4 regions of the Rossellomorea sp. NPDC071047 genome follow, and region 3 is predicted to be linked to each of the others. Evidence: riboswitches for the same ligand, from Rfam matches in the RefSeq annotation. Region 3 holds a riboswitch; each other region holds the start of a gene.

Region 1 (3,171 bases), on a different contig from region 3:
GCAGGAAGTCGTCCTGTTCACGGATGGAGTACGTACTGCGCAACCAAAGCCGGCGTGAACATGCTGACGGAAACCGTAAGCCTGGAGCTTTCTAAAAAGCATAGCCGCCATCAAGTGATTGCCTTCAGCCCGGGTGTCATGGATACGGATATGCAGGGAGAAATCCGTTCCTCCTCTAAAGAAGCCTTTGCCGATGTAGAATCCTTTCAGCGCTACAAAGAGGAAGGGATGCTTCGTGAAACGGATACGGTCGCTAATGCACTGGTTAAACTCGTAACAGAAAGCGAAATCGAAAGTGGTAAGCTTTATCATGTAAATGATTTGTTATAAAAAGTGAGCAGATTACCGGAAACGGAATCTGCTTTTTCTTAGCTCAAAAAAAAGACAAACCCCAAAGGATTTGTCTCTCTACTATCATTTACTAAGATCGAACCGAGTTTGCTTCCGGTGCTGATTTACGTGTGAATTTCGGTAGTGCGAATCGAATGGCAATCAAACCGCAAACAGCAATCAAGATAGGGTAGAAGGCATATGGGATAATGCTGACCGGTGAAATGCCCGCGACTTCAGCCACTAACAGGGCCTGTGCTCCGTAAGGGATCAGCCCTTGAATCGAACAAGAGAAAATATCAAGGATACTGGCTGATTTACGGGCATCGACTCCATAGTTTTCACTAATCGATTTGGCAAGTGGACCGGCAATAATGATTGAAATCGTGTTGTTTGCTGTGCAAAGGTTAGTAGAACTCACTAATCCTGCAGTAGCAAGCTGTGCTCCCTGAGGAGACTTGATTTTGCGTGTAGCATGATATAGTAAAGCCTGAATACCGCCGTTATAACGGATGAGTTCGACAACTCCGCCAATCAGTACGGATAGAATCACGATCTCTGCCATCCCTGTCATTCCATCGGCCACACTGCCGAAATAACTGGCTGGAGTAAAGCTTCCATCTATGAATCCAATGATTCCAGCTAAAACAATTCCGCCTAACAAAACGACAAATACATTTAAACCTGCAAGAGCACCGATGATAACTCCAAGGTAAGGGAGAATTTTAATCCAATTAAAGCTTTCCACTCCGACAGTTGATTGATTCCCCATAGTAAGAACAAGGAGAATCACCATTGTCACGATTGCAGCAGGTAATACAATGAAGAAGTTCACTTTAAATTTATCTTTCATTTCCGTTTTCTGAGTACGAACAGCTGCAATGGTCGTATCTGAAATGAATGATAAGTTATCTCCGAACATCGCTCCTCCAATAACTGTCGCCATCGCAAGGGGCATGGAAATATCTGTACCTGAACTAATCCCGACACCGATTGGCGCAAGTGCTGCGATCGTTCCCATGGACGTACCCATTGATAATGATATGAAAGCAGCAATAATAAATAATCCAACGATGATCAAGTTACCAGGGAGCACGGATAGGGCGAAGTTTACGGTTGAATCAACGGCCCCCATCTTTTCAGCCACTCCGGAAAATGCTCCTGCTAACAGGAAGATAAAGACCATGATCATGATATCAGGGTGACCGGCTCCTTTAGCGAAACGCTCAATCTTAGCCGTTAATGTCTCTTTTCGGTTCATCACAAGACCTACCACAGATGCAATGATGATCGATACTAGTACAGGAAACGCATAAAAGTCTCCCGAAATGATGCCTGCTCCAAGGAACAGTGAAACAAATATGATCAAAGGCAGTAACGCCAATAAATTTCCTCTTTCTTGATTCATTCCTAACACTCCTTTGACGTCCAATTTACTAACATACAAAAAACCTCTTCCAAAATAAGAAGAGGTTTCAAAAGAACGAAACACTCCTCTTATCTTTCAAGCATTTCGCTTGCTGGATGTGGCACAGCACTCAATATGAGTCCGCTGCCGAGACATCGCAGGGCCAGTCCCTCCGTCTCTCTGGATAAGAAGAATATCGTATTTAGTTGATTTAAATATACTTCCATACTTTAAAGGGTTTACTGGAAAAAGTCAAACGGGAATTTTTTCTGTAGCATGGACATCAGTCTATTTCCTTCCTTACCAACAACAAAAGTATGATTTTATCCATAATAAGGTATAAACTCATAGACAATTGACCGTTCAAGGTCTACTATAAGGAAGACAAAAAACATCTTGGGGGATACGGTAGTGGAAAGAACTGTACGAAATCAAATTTTTACCTTACAAGGATTTTATTTATTGACGTTCTTCGGTGTTGGTAGTTTATATCCCTTACTCAGTGTGTATTTGAGCGAAAGTGTGGGCTTAAATGGTTATCAGATTGGAACGATCATGTCTGTAGGCCCCATTATGATGATTTTCTTCCAGCCTATATGGGGAATGGTGAGTGACACGACCAATCGTCCCACCTTGGTTCTTGGTTTAACCTCTTTAGTAGCAGGGATCTTTGCACTCGGTTACTTGTTCATGGACTTTTACTATGGCCTGCTTATCGTGGCCATTCTAGTTGCAATCTTCCAAAGTGCGATCATTCCTGTATCCGATAGTATAAGCTTGAAGTATACAAGTAAAGTCCGGTATAACTATGGAAATATCCGCCTGTTCGGCTCTTTGGGCTTTGGTATCGCAGTCTTTATGATGGGAAGACTTTCAGAAGGATTCATCGGGCCTACCATCATTTTTTACTCTTTCTTTATTTGTTTAGTCCTATCCGGATTCCTTTCGTTCCGTTTTCCGAAAGAGAGGGCGGCAGCCAAGCTTGATTTAAAGGCAGGGATGAAGGAATTATTCACGATGAAAAAGTTCCTTATCTTTTTAGCGGTCACATTCTTAGTGTTCGGCCCGAATCTGGCAAACAATGTGTATTTTGGATTATTTGTTGAAGACTCAGGTGGAACGTATGCAGGGATTGGTCTTGCGTTCCTGATTGCAGTGTTATCGGAGGTCCCCTTTATGAGGATCGCCGGTGGATGGATTGATAAATTCGGTTTGTTAACCGTCGCTGCCTTGGCAGGTGCTGCTTCCATGCTCCGCTGGCTCTTTTACTTTACTGAACCTAGTCTATGGCTTGTCTATTCATCGGCTGTCATGCAAGGTCTTGCCATTGGCCTGTTTATTCCAGCCGGATTACGGTACATTAAAGAAATCACGCCTTCCCACATTACAGCAACGGCCGTTACGGTGTATTCAGCAATCGGAAACGGACTGGG
Region 2 (3,171 bases), 170 kb from region 3:
TATTCAGGACCAGTGTACTCAATGCTTCCGGAATGAGTATCCCGAAGATGATCTGCCACGGCCCGGCCCCCATGGACTCCGCCGCTTCAATGACACCCGGTTCCACTTCAAGGAGCGAGCTCTCTACCAGTCTTGCTATATACGGTGCCGCAAATACGACAAGCGGCACGACCGCTGCCGCCGTTCCAATCGATGTGCCCACTACCAATCTTGTAAAGGGGATGATGGCCACCATCAAGATGATGAACGGGATCGAACGGAACACGTTGATGATGCTGCTCAATATGGAAAAGACGATTTTATTTTCAAGTAAGTGCCCCTTTCTCGTCACCACGACGATGATGCCGAGGGGAAGCCCAATCAACGTTGCAAATATAAGGGAGAATGACACCATCGCCACGGTATCCCATGTCGCTTCTATAATTCTTGGCCAGAATAATTCCCAGTTAACTTGCACGCTTCTCCACCTCGCTTACTAATAATCTGTTCTTCCAATAATCCAGGATTTCTTCCGTTTCTTTCTTGCTGCCGATGATCTGTACGATGAGATTCCCGAACGGCTTACCCTGGAGTTCCGTGATCTGGCCGAATAACACATTGATGTGGGCATCGAATTTCTTTGCCGTTTCGGAAAGGATCGGCGTGCCCGTCGAATCACCCTTGAAAATGAGGCGGCAGATGCGCCCTGCTTTGCTGTCATTCAATTTGTCGAGAACCGATGCCGGCAGCTGATCATTCATGACACTCTTCACAAAATTTTTCGTCGTCGGGGTCTGCGGGTTGGAGAAGATATCGAAGACGCTACCCTCTTCAACGATTTCTCCATTTTCCATGACAGCGACCTTATCACAGATTTCCCGGATGACCCCCATTTCGTGGGTGATCATCACAATCGTAATGCCATACTCCGCGTTGATTCTCTTTAATAAGTTCAGAATCGAATCCGTCGTCTGAGGATCAAGTGCGGATGTTGCTTCATCGCAGAGCAGGATCGAAGGCGATGTCGCCAGGGCTCTTGCTATTCCCACTCTTTGCTTCTGCCCTCCTGACAGTTGATCCGGATAATGCTTCGCTTTATCTTCAAGTCCGACAAACGCGAGCAGCTCCTTTACTCTCTCGCTGATCTTTTCTTTTGACCATTTTGCAAGTTTCAGAGGATAGGCGATATTCCCTGCCACCGTCCGTGATTGAAACAGATTGAAGTGCTGAAAGATCATCCCGATGCGGTGCCGCTCTTTCCTCAGATCGATTGCCGACTGATCTTTCAGGCTGCGCCCCTCTATGAAAATATCACCCGATGATGGTTTCTCTAAAAAATTGAGACAGCGGACAAGCGTGCTTTTTCCCGCTCCGCTGAATCCGATCACACCATAAATCTCTCCCTTCTTCACTTCGAAGGAAACATTTTTTAAAGCGGTGAATGGGCCATCCTTCGTCTCGAATACTTTCGTAACATTCTGAACTCTGATCATACAGGACTTGCTCCTTTCGCTATGTATTCTTCTTGAAGCCTGTGTTTGAAGGACTTGGCAGAAAATAAAAAGTGCCCCCCTTCATAAGAAGAGAGGCACAAATATGTATATGTCCCGCTCTTCTCATCTTTCAAGTCACATGACTTGATGGAATTGGCACGGTATTCATATAAGAACCCGTTGCCGAGGTATCACAGGGCCAGTCCCTCCACCTCTCTGGATAAGAAGATATTGCTTTATTAAGTTAAAGTTATGATGCTTTTAAGCATTAGGGTTATGGTAAAGGATTCTAATTGGTTTGTCAATCCGGTTTTTGAATTAATTGTATTATGTTGGACAAACCGGGGACGGTCCTTACTCTACTTTATGGCTATAAGAGAAATTGAGATTAGTCGAAAGAAGAAGATAGAATCGTAATCTGCCACACTCTACGATAAAGAAAAATAAGCGGAGATTTTCCGGTTACATTCAGTTTGGAACTAGATTTGAGGGGAAATAAGCGGAGGTTTTCCGGTTATACAAAAAAAATCACCCCTTATTGTACTTATAGAGTCAATAGGCGGAATATGTCCCCTTATTTCAACCTTTTTTAATCGTCATGGCGAATTTAAGCGGAATATTTCCGTCTATTGATTAGCTCTGATACTTAACCGGATCTCACTACCGATAATTGTGCTAGTTATCTTTTAACAGGCAGTCTAATATATTCACCTATAAAGGTACCATCCACACTCTCTAAAGGAGCGACCAATATATCATCAATTCTCAGATCATCGCCTCCATTAAAGAAGAATCCCCAAACAACTATGCTATACTAAAAGAAAAAACAATATTCAGATTATTAAAAGGGGCCAATTCCATGAAACCTAACATTATCGACATCGTCCAATCCCAAGTCATCGCTTCCATAAAGGAAGAAAAAGACTTGGAAAAGGCCATACAATCAAACGCCAACATCGTGTTCATCCTAACCGGCAATTTGATTACGATGGATGGGTATCTGAAAAAGTTAAAGGAATCCGGTAAAACCACGTTTATCCATATTGATTTCATCGATGGATTATCCAATACGAAGAGTGCCATTAAATACATAGCAGAAATCTGGAAGCCGGCTGGCATCATTACGACGAGGAGCAACCTGATCAAATATGCAAAGGAAGAAGGCTTGATGACGATCCAGCGCCTTTTTCTCATCGACCGCAATGCCCTTGTGAAAGGGATTGATATCGCACAGAACTGCAAGCCGGATGCGATTGAGGTGCTTCCCGGTCTTATGCCGTCTGTCATTGATAAACTGACGACCATGACTACGCTGCCCATCATCGCTGGTGGCCTAATCAGTAATAAGCAAGATATTCTGAATGGATTGAGAGCCGGTGCACTTGCCATTTCCTCTGGGGATCCTAAGCTGTGGAATCTGGACTTTTAACCAAAATGGTTAGTTAAATCAGATTAAAATAACTGAGGTGTCGTATGTCAGATATAAGTATTAAATTAATCAGTGATGACAATTGGCGAGAAGCACTTGAACTATCCGTCCATGATGAACAACTGAAATATGTTTCATCTATTCATCCTCCCGTCGCTATTGCCCTTGCTAAAGCGTATATAAGACCAGGTGGAAAAGTGGTAGAGCCATATGGCATTTACAATCAAAATAAGATGGTGGGCTTTTTCAATCTGCATTATACTCCAGGGA
Region 3 (3,171 bases):
ACTTCATGCGGTTACCAACACCGTATTCTCCACCTGTCCAACCAGTGTTCACTAAGAATACTTGTGCATTGTGCTCATCGATTTTCTTCCCAAGCATCTCTGCATAACGAGTTGCAGGGAGTGGCAGGAATGGTGAGCCAAAGCATGTCGAGAATGTGGCTTGTGGAGAAGTGATTCCGCGCTCAGTACCTGCAAGCTTCGATGTGTATCCGCTCAAGAAGTGGTACATTGCTTGTTCTTTCGTCAGTTTGCTGATTGGAGGTAATACCCCGAATGCATCTGCGGTTAAGAATACAATGGTATTTGGATGTCCTGCAACACTTGGTTCAACGATGTTATCCATCGCTTGAAGAGGGTACGCAGCACGAGTATTTTCTGTCAAAGTGTTATCCTCATAATCAGCGATGCGTGAATTGTCATCGAGAACCACATTTTCAAGGACAGAACCGAAACGGATCGCATCAAAGATTTGCGGCTCCTTTTCACGTGTCAGACCAATACATTTAGCGTAGCAGCCGCCTTCGATATTGAATACACCGTTCGGAGACCATCCGTGCTCGTCATCACCGATTAAACGACGGTTTGAATCTGCAGACAATGTCGTTTTTCCTGTACCGGATAAACCGAAGAACAATGCCACATCTCCTTCACGTCCGACATTTGAAGAACAGTGCATGGAAAGGATATCGGATTCTGGAAGCACGTAGTTCATGACAGAGAAGATCGATTTCTTCATTTCACCTGCATACTCCGTTCCGCCAATTAAGACAATTCTTCTTTCAAATGATACAATGATAAATGTTTCAGAGTGAGTTCCGTCTTCTGCTGGATCTGCCTTGAAGTTCGGGGCAGACACGACGGTGAATTCAGATTGATGACCCTTAAGCTCTTCTCCAGTAGGGCGAATGAATAATTGGTGAGCGAAAAGATTATGCCAAGCGAATTCGTTGATCACTTGAATCGGTAGTCTATGTTTAGGGTCAGCACCTGCAAACCCTTTGAATGAAAATACTTCTTCTTTTTCTTTTAAGTAATCTAATACTTTTGTATATAGTTTATCGAATGATTCTGAAGAGATTGGTTGATTCACAGAACCCCACTCAATCTTATCCTTCGTGGATGGTTCTTCTACAATGAATTTATCCTTAGGAGAGCGTCCTGTGTATTTACCAGTTTCTGCTCTGACTGCACCTGATGATGTTAAAACGCCTTCATTTCGTTGAAGGACTTTTTCAACTAGTTGGGAAACAGATAATTGTTCCTGAATATTTTGACCGTTAAGTAATTCTGTTAATTCATTAGACATGCTCACTGAATTCATTAGAACCCTTCCTTTATATAAATTTAATGATCTCGTTTGCTTCACAAAATTAGTATAACACAATTGAACCATTAGTCTATACTATTTATTCAATTTTATAATGTGTCTTCATATTGTCACATTTTTCGTCCAAATATAGCTTGTACCTTCTTATATATATGAAAAAAATATCATAATGTTTAGCCTCATTGCCTAATTGGGTTATTTTAAGAAGTTAAGTTGGGTTGGAATCATGAAAATAGTAAGCATGAATGGTTAAACATGTCACTTGAAAAAAAGTTGACACCTCTAGTACTAAACGTTATTATTGTTCCTTGAACGGATACTCTTATCCTGAGCTGGTGGAGGGAGCAGACCCTATGAAACCCAGCAACCTGCTAAATAGAGAATGGATCTTATTCTTTTGAAACGATCCGATTAAGCGAAGGTGCTAAACTGAGGCAAGGTCTGAGAACCTTGAACGATAAGAGAGAAAAGGCGCGGCTATGATCTGAAACCTTTCCTCTGATGCTTTAACGATGAGGAAGGGTTTTTTCTGTTTATAGTGGATCAAATGCACATAATGCATGATTTTTTTATAAAAAAACCATGTTTACTTCATACTACTTAGGGAATGAGTACCGTATCTGTTTAATGTTTTGTTAGATCAAAGTCTAACAATTATGCTTAAGGAGGAACCTTGATGTCAACTAAACGTCGTCTGTTTACATCTGAGTCCGTAACCGAAGGACATCCAGATAAAATTTGTGACCAAATCTCTGATTCAATTCTTGATGCAATTCTTACTAATGATCCGAATGCTCGTGTAGCATGTGAAACGTCTGTTACGACGGGTCTTGTTCTTGTTGCGGGTGAAATTACCACGAGTACGTATGTCGATATTCCAAAAATCGTTCGTGAAACGATCCGTGAAATTGGCTACACTCGTGCGAAATATGGCTTTGATGCCGAGACATGTGCTGTATTAACATCCATCGATGAGCAATCTGCTGATATCGCTCAAGGTGTAGATCAGGCACTTGAAGCTCGTGAAGGTCAAATGACGGATGAAGAAATCGATGCAATCGGTGCAGGTGACCAGGGGCTAATGTTTGGTTTCGCTTGTAATGAAACGAAAGAGCTTATGCCTCTTCCGATTTCCCTTGCCCACAAAATTTCCCGACGTCTGACTGAAGTTCGTAAAGAAGAAATCCTTCCTTACTTGCGTCCGGATGGAAAAACTCAAGTAACCGTTGAATATGATGAAAACGATAAGCCGGTTCGTATCGACACGATCGTTATCTCGACTCAGCATCACCCTGAAGTGACGCTTGAGCAAATCCAACGTAACTTAAAAGAATACGTCATCGATCCAGTTGTACCGAAAGAACTGATCGATGGAGAGACTAAATACTTCATCAACCCGACTGGTCGTTTCGTTATCGGTGGACCTCAAGGTGATGCAGGATTAACAGGACGCAAGATCATCGTTGACACATATGGCGGATACGCTCGTCACGGTGGCGGTGCATTCTCTGGTAAGGATGCAACGAAAGTGGACCGTTCTGCAGCTTATGCAGCACGTTATGTAGCGAAGAACATTGTGGCAGCAGGACTTGCTGAAAAATGTGAAGTTCAATTAGCGTATGCGATCGGTGTCGCTCAACCGGTATCCATCTCAGTTGATACATTTGGGACAGGTAAAGTATCAGAAGACGTACTAATCGACGTTGTTCGTAACAACTTTGATCTGCGTCCTGCAGGAATCATCAAAATGCTGGACCTTCGTCGTCCGATCTACAAGCAGACAGCTGCTTACGGACACTTTGGCCGTAACGATATTGATCTTCCTTGGGAGCGTACAAACAAAG
Region 4 (3,171 bases), on a different contig from region 3:
CATTAAAATGTTCGGTATCAATATACGACCCCTGACCAATCAGTCCATCCCACCAGCCGCGGTCCTCACTCGCCCCCTTTACGATATGGGTCCCGGTGAGGGCATGGCAAACCAGGATGGTCGGTCCGTCTTTGTTTCCTGTTCGTTCATACGTAAGATCTACATTTTTCAACGTGGTGCCTGACTCTAATGTTAGGGATGGGATGGTAATGGAGCTAACTTCATATGTGCATGGCTTCTCCATTCCTCCACCTCCTTTTTTGGTGTTGTGGCGGGGGGATCAGGATTCCAATCGGTATACCCCCGCTGGTTAAAAATATCCTATTATACCCGTGATGTTTCCAATGCGACTTCAATGGCATGATCCAAGTCCTCAATCAGGTCCTTCGCTGACTCTAATCCAACAGAAAGTCTCACAAGATCCTCGGTTACCCCTGTCGCACGGATTTCCTGGTCATTTAATTGCTGATGGGTCGTGGAAGCCGGATGGATGATCAGTGATTTCGCATCCCCTACATTGGCAACATGGGACCAAAGGGAAATGTTATCGACTACTTTCCGTCCGGAATCCCTTCCACCTTTAATTCCAAAGACGACGATGGACCCCGCTCCATTTTTCAAGTATTTTTGAGCAAGTTTATGGGACGGATGCTGCGGCAATCCCGGATAGGATACCCACGCAACGCCATTATGCTGATCTAAATGCTCTGCGATCTTCAAGGCATTCTCTGTATGACGTTCGATGCGAAGGTGCAGCGTTTCTAATCCCTGTAACAGAAGGAATGCGTTCTGTGGACTTAAGCACGCTCCCAAATCCCGAAGCAGCTGCACTCTTAATTTTGTAATGAAGGCAGCCGGCCCCACATCCTGTGCGTAGCGAAGTCCATTATAGCTCCGGTCCTCTTCCGTGAATCCCGGGAATTTTTCATGATTCCAATCGAATTTCCCACCGTCTATGACGACTCCCCCGATTGCCGTTCCATGACCACCAATCCATTTTGTTGCAGAGTGGATGACGATATCAGCTCCATACTCGATCGGCTTACATACATATGGAGTGGCAAAGGTATTATCGATGATCAGCGGGATGTGATGGTCGTGAGCCACTTTTGCTACCTCTTCAATATCAAGCACATGTAGACTTGGATTTCCGATTGTCTCAGCGAATACGGCTTTCGTTTTAGGAGTGATCGCTTTGCGGATATTTTCCGGGTCAGTCGGATCTACAAAATGAACCTTTATTCCGTATTTCGGAAGAGTGGTAGAGAATAAATTATAGGTTCCACCGTAAAGATTGGTAGCTGCTACAATTTCATCACCTGCTCCGGCGATATTCAAGATTGATAGAGAAATAGCAGCCATCCCGGATGAAACCCCTAGTGCTCCGATTCCTCCTTCTAAAAGAGAGAGGCGCTTCTCCAGTACATCGACCGTCGGGTTCATGATACGGGTATAGATGTTGCCTGGCTCTTCAAGGGCAAATAATTTAGCCGCATGATCACTGTTATCGAAAACGTAGGATGTTGTTTGGTAAATGGGCACCGCTCTTGAACCTGTGGATGGATCTGGCTCCTGGCCACCGTGAAGCAGTAGTGTGTCGAAATCGAATGATTTTGTCATTGGGAATTCCTCCTAAAATGGTTTTTTGGGATTGGGATTGGGTTTGTTTAAATGTTAGTTGACATATTCAGCTGTTAGAAAAGATGTTTTTTTCAGCTGCTGAAATTTCTCAAAAAATCAGCAGCTGATATCTCCAAACATTCTTGCTGAACACCCCCAATGTCTGAAATGTGTTTTACTAAGAAGATAGAAGAGGAAAAAACAAAAAAACCTCTTCCTAAGAAGAGGGTCTAATTTAATAGGGTCCTCCTCTTATCTTTCAGGCAGATCGCCTGCAGGAATTAGCACCTTTTCATGTGACGCATTATTGCGCACATGAAGGTTGCCGGGTTTCATCGGGCCTAGTCCCTCCACCTCTCTGGATAAGAGCATGTAGTTGTCAATGTGAAAATTCTTGCGTTGAGATGAATTATAAGGGGTAACCAACCTCGACGTCAAGAGTATTTTTAGAATTTTTACATTATTTAATTTTTAACCGAAGCTGCAATCGCTTGGTTAAATTGCACGACGATGTCTTCCCCGTCTTCAATACCTAACGATATGCGCACGACATGTGTGTTTATTCCGAGTTTTTCCTGAGCATCCTTCGGTAGAGCACGGTGAGATGTTCCCAATGGGTAGGAAACCGTCGTCTCTACACCGGCGAGGGAAGGAATGATTTTAATCCATCCAAGTGATTTGAAGAATGTGCTGATATCGCATGTGCTGGATAGTTCGATCGTAACGATAGCGCCATTTCCCTTATCCGATAAATCGGTTGGGTAATAGACTCCCTTCACAAATTCATTTGAACGAAGGTCCGCCGCCAGAACTTCTGCATTACTTGCTTGGGTTCCCATTCGAAGAGCGAGTGTTTTTGCCCCTCTGCAAGTCAGCCACGCTTCAAATGGACTCAAGTTCGACCCGATGTTGACAACTTTCTCTCTCGCTTTTTGAACAAGCTCTTCTTTTCCCACGACGACTCCTGCTGTGATATCACTGTGTCCACCGATATATTTCGTGGCACTGTGAGCGACCAGGTCGACCCCTTCCAGGAAAGGCCGGCGCAGAAACGGTGTGGCAAATGTGTTGTCGATCATGGTTTTCAGATTATGTTTCTCAGCAAGTTCAACTATTCTTGAAATATCTTCTACCCGCATAAACGGGTTCGTCACCGTCTCACTGTATAGGAGTTTCGTTTGTGGTGTTAGAGCCTCCTCGATCTCTTCAACACTCGTAAAATTCACAAAAGAAGTAGATATGCCAAATGTCTTAAGCTCTTCTTTTAACATATGAAACGTACCGCCGTATAAATCCTCGGCAGCAATGATATGGTCCCCTGATTGCACAACAGCGAGGATTCCTACAAGAATGGCCGATAATCCAGAAGAGGTAGCGACACCTGCTGGAGCTCCTTCCAAGTCTGCCACCATTTTACCAAGCTCGTCTGTATTCGGGTTTCCCGTTCTTGTGTAGAGATACGGAGACTTTCCTTCGTAGAAACCCTCCAGCTCCTCTAAAGATGTAAAAGAAAAGGCAGATGTTTGGTAAATCGGCGTCGTCTTACTGCGG

Evidence for each region. Region 3 has a riboswitch for S-adenosylmethionine ahead of metK (methionine adenosyltransferase). Riboswitches for the same ligand answer to the same signal wherever they lie in the genome.
Region 1: another riboswitch for S-adenosylmethionine. It lies ahead of ACQKFO_RS22010 (Na+/H+ antiporter NhaC family protein); the one in region 3 lies ahead of metK (methionine adenosyltransferase).
Region 2: another riboswitch for S-adenosylmethionine. It lies ahead of ACQKFO_RS19225 (methionine ABC transporter ATP-binding protein); the one in region 3 lies ahead of metK (methionine adenosyltransferase).
Region 4: another riboswitch for S-adenosylmethionine. It lies ahead of ACQKFO_RS13635 (O-acetylhomoserine aminocarboxypropyltransferase/cysteine synthase family protein); the one in region 3 lies ahead of metK (methionine adenosyltransferase).

Annotation. Positions count from the first base shown of each region.
Region 1 is NZ_JBNNJT010000009.1:22,150-25,320, forward strand. Features, by position in the region: gene ACQKFO_RS22005 ((S)-benzoin forming benzil reductase) at 1-330, shown strand, start outside; gene ACQKFO_RS22010 (Na+/H+ antiporter NhaC family protein) at 422-1,738, opposite strand; SAM riboswitch class I at 1,825-1,929, opposite strand; gene ACQKFO_RS22015 (MFS transporter) at 2,150-3,171, shown strand, end outside.
Region 2 is NZ_JBNNJT010000006.1:153,194-156,364, forward strand. Features, by position in the region: gene ACQKFO_RS19220 (methionine ABC transporter permease) at 1-457, opposite strand, end outside; gene ACQKFO_RS19225 (methionine ABC transporter ATP-binding protein) at 447-1,472, opposite strand; SAM riboswitch class I at 1,593-1,699, opposite strand; gene ACQKFO_RS19230 (glycerol-3-phosphate responsive antiterminator) at 2,332-2,901, shown strand; gene ACQKFO_RS19235 (GNAT family N-acetyltransferase) at 2,946-3,171, shown strand, end outside.
Region 3 is NZ_JBNNJT010000006.1:321,358-324,528, reverse strand. Features, by position in the region: gene pckA (phosphoenolpyruvate carboxykinase (ATP)) at 1-1,321, opposite strand, end outside; SAM riboswitch class I at 1,647-1,791, shown strand; gene metK (methionine adenosyltransferase) at 2,004-3,171, shown strand, end outside.
Region 4 is NZ_JBNNJT010000003.1:344,919-348,089, forward strand. Features, by position in the region: gene metX (homoserine O-acetyltransferase MetX) at 1-244, opposite strand, end outside; gene ACQKFO_RS13635 (O-acetylhomoserine aminocarboxypropyltransferase/cysteine synthase family protein) at 325-1,620, opposite strand; SAM riboswitch class I at 1,870-1,989, opposite strand; gene ACQKFO_RS13640 (trans-sulfuration enzyme family protein) at 2,085-3,171, opposite strand, start outside.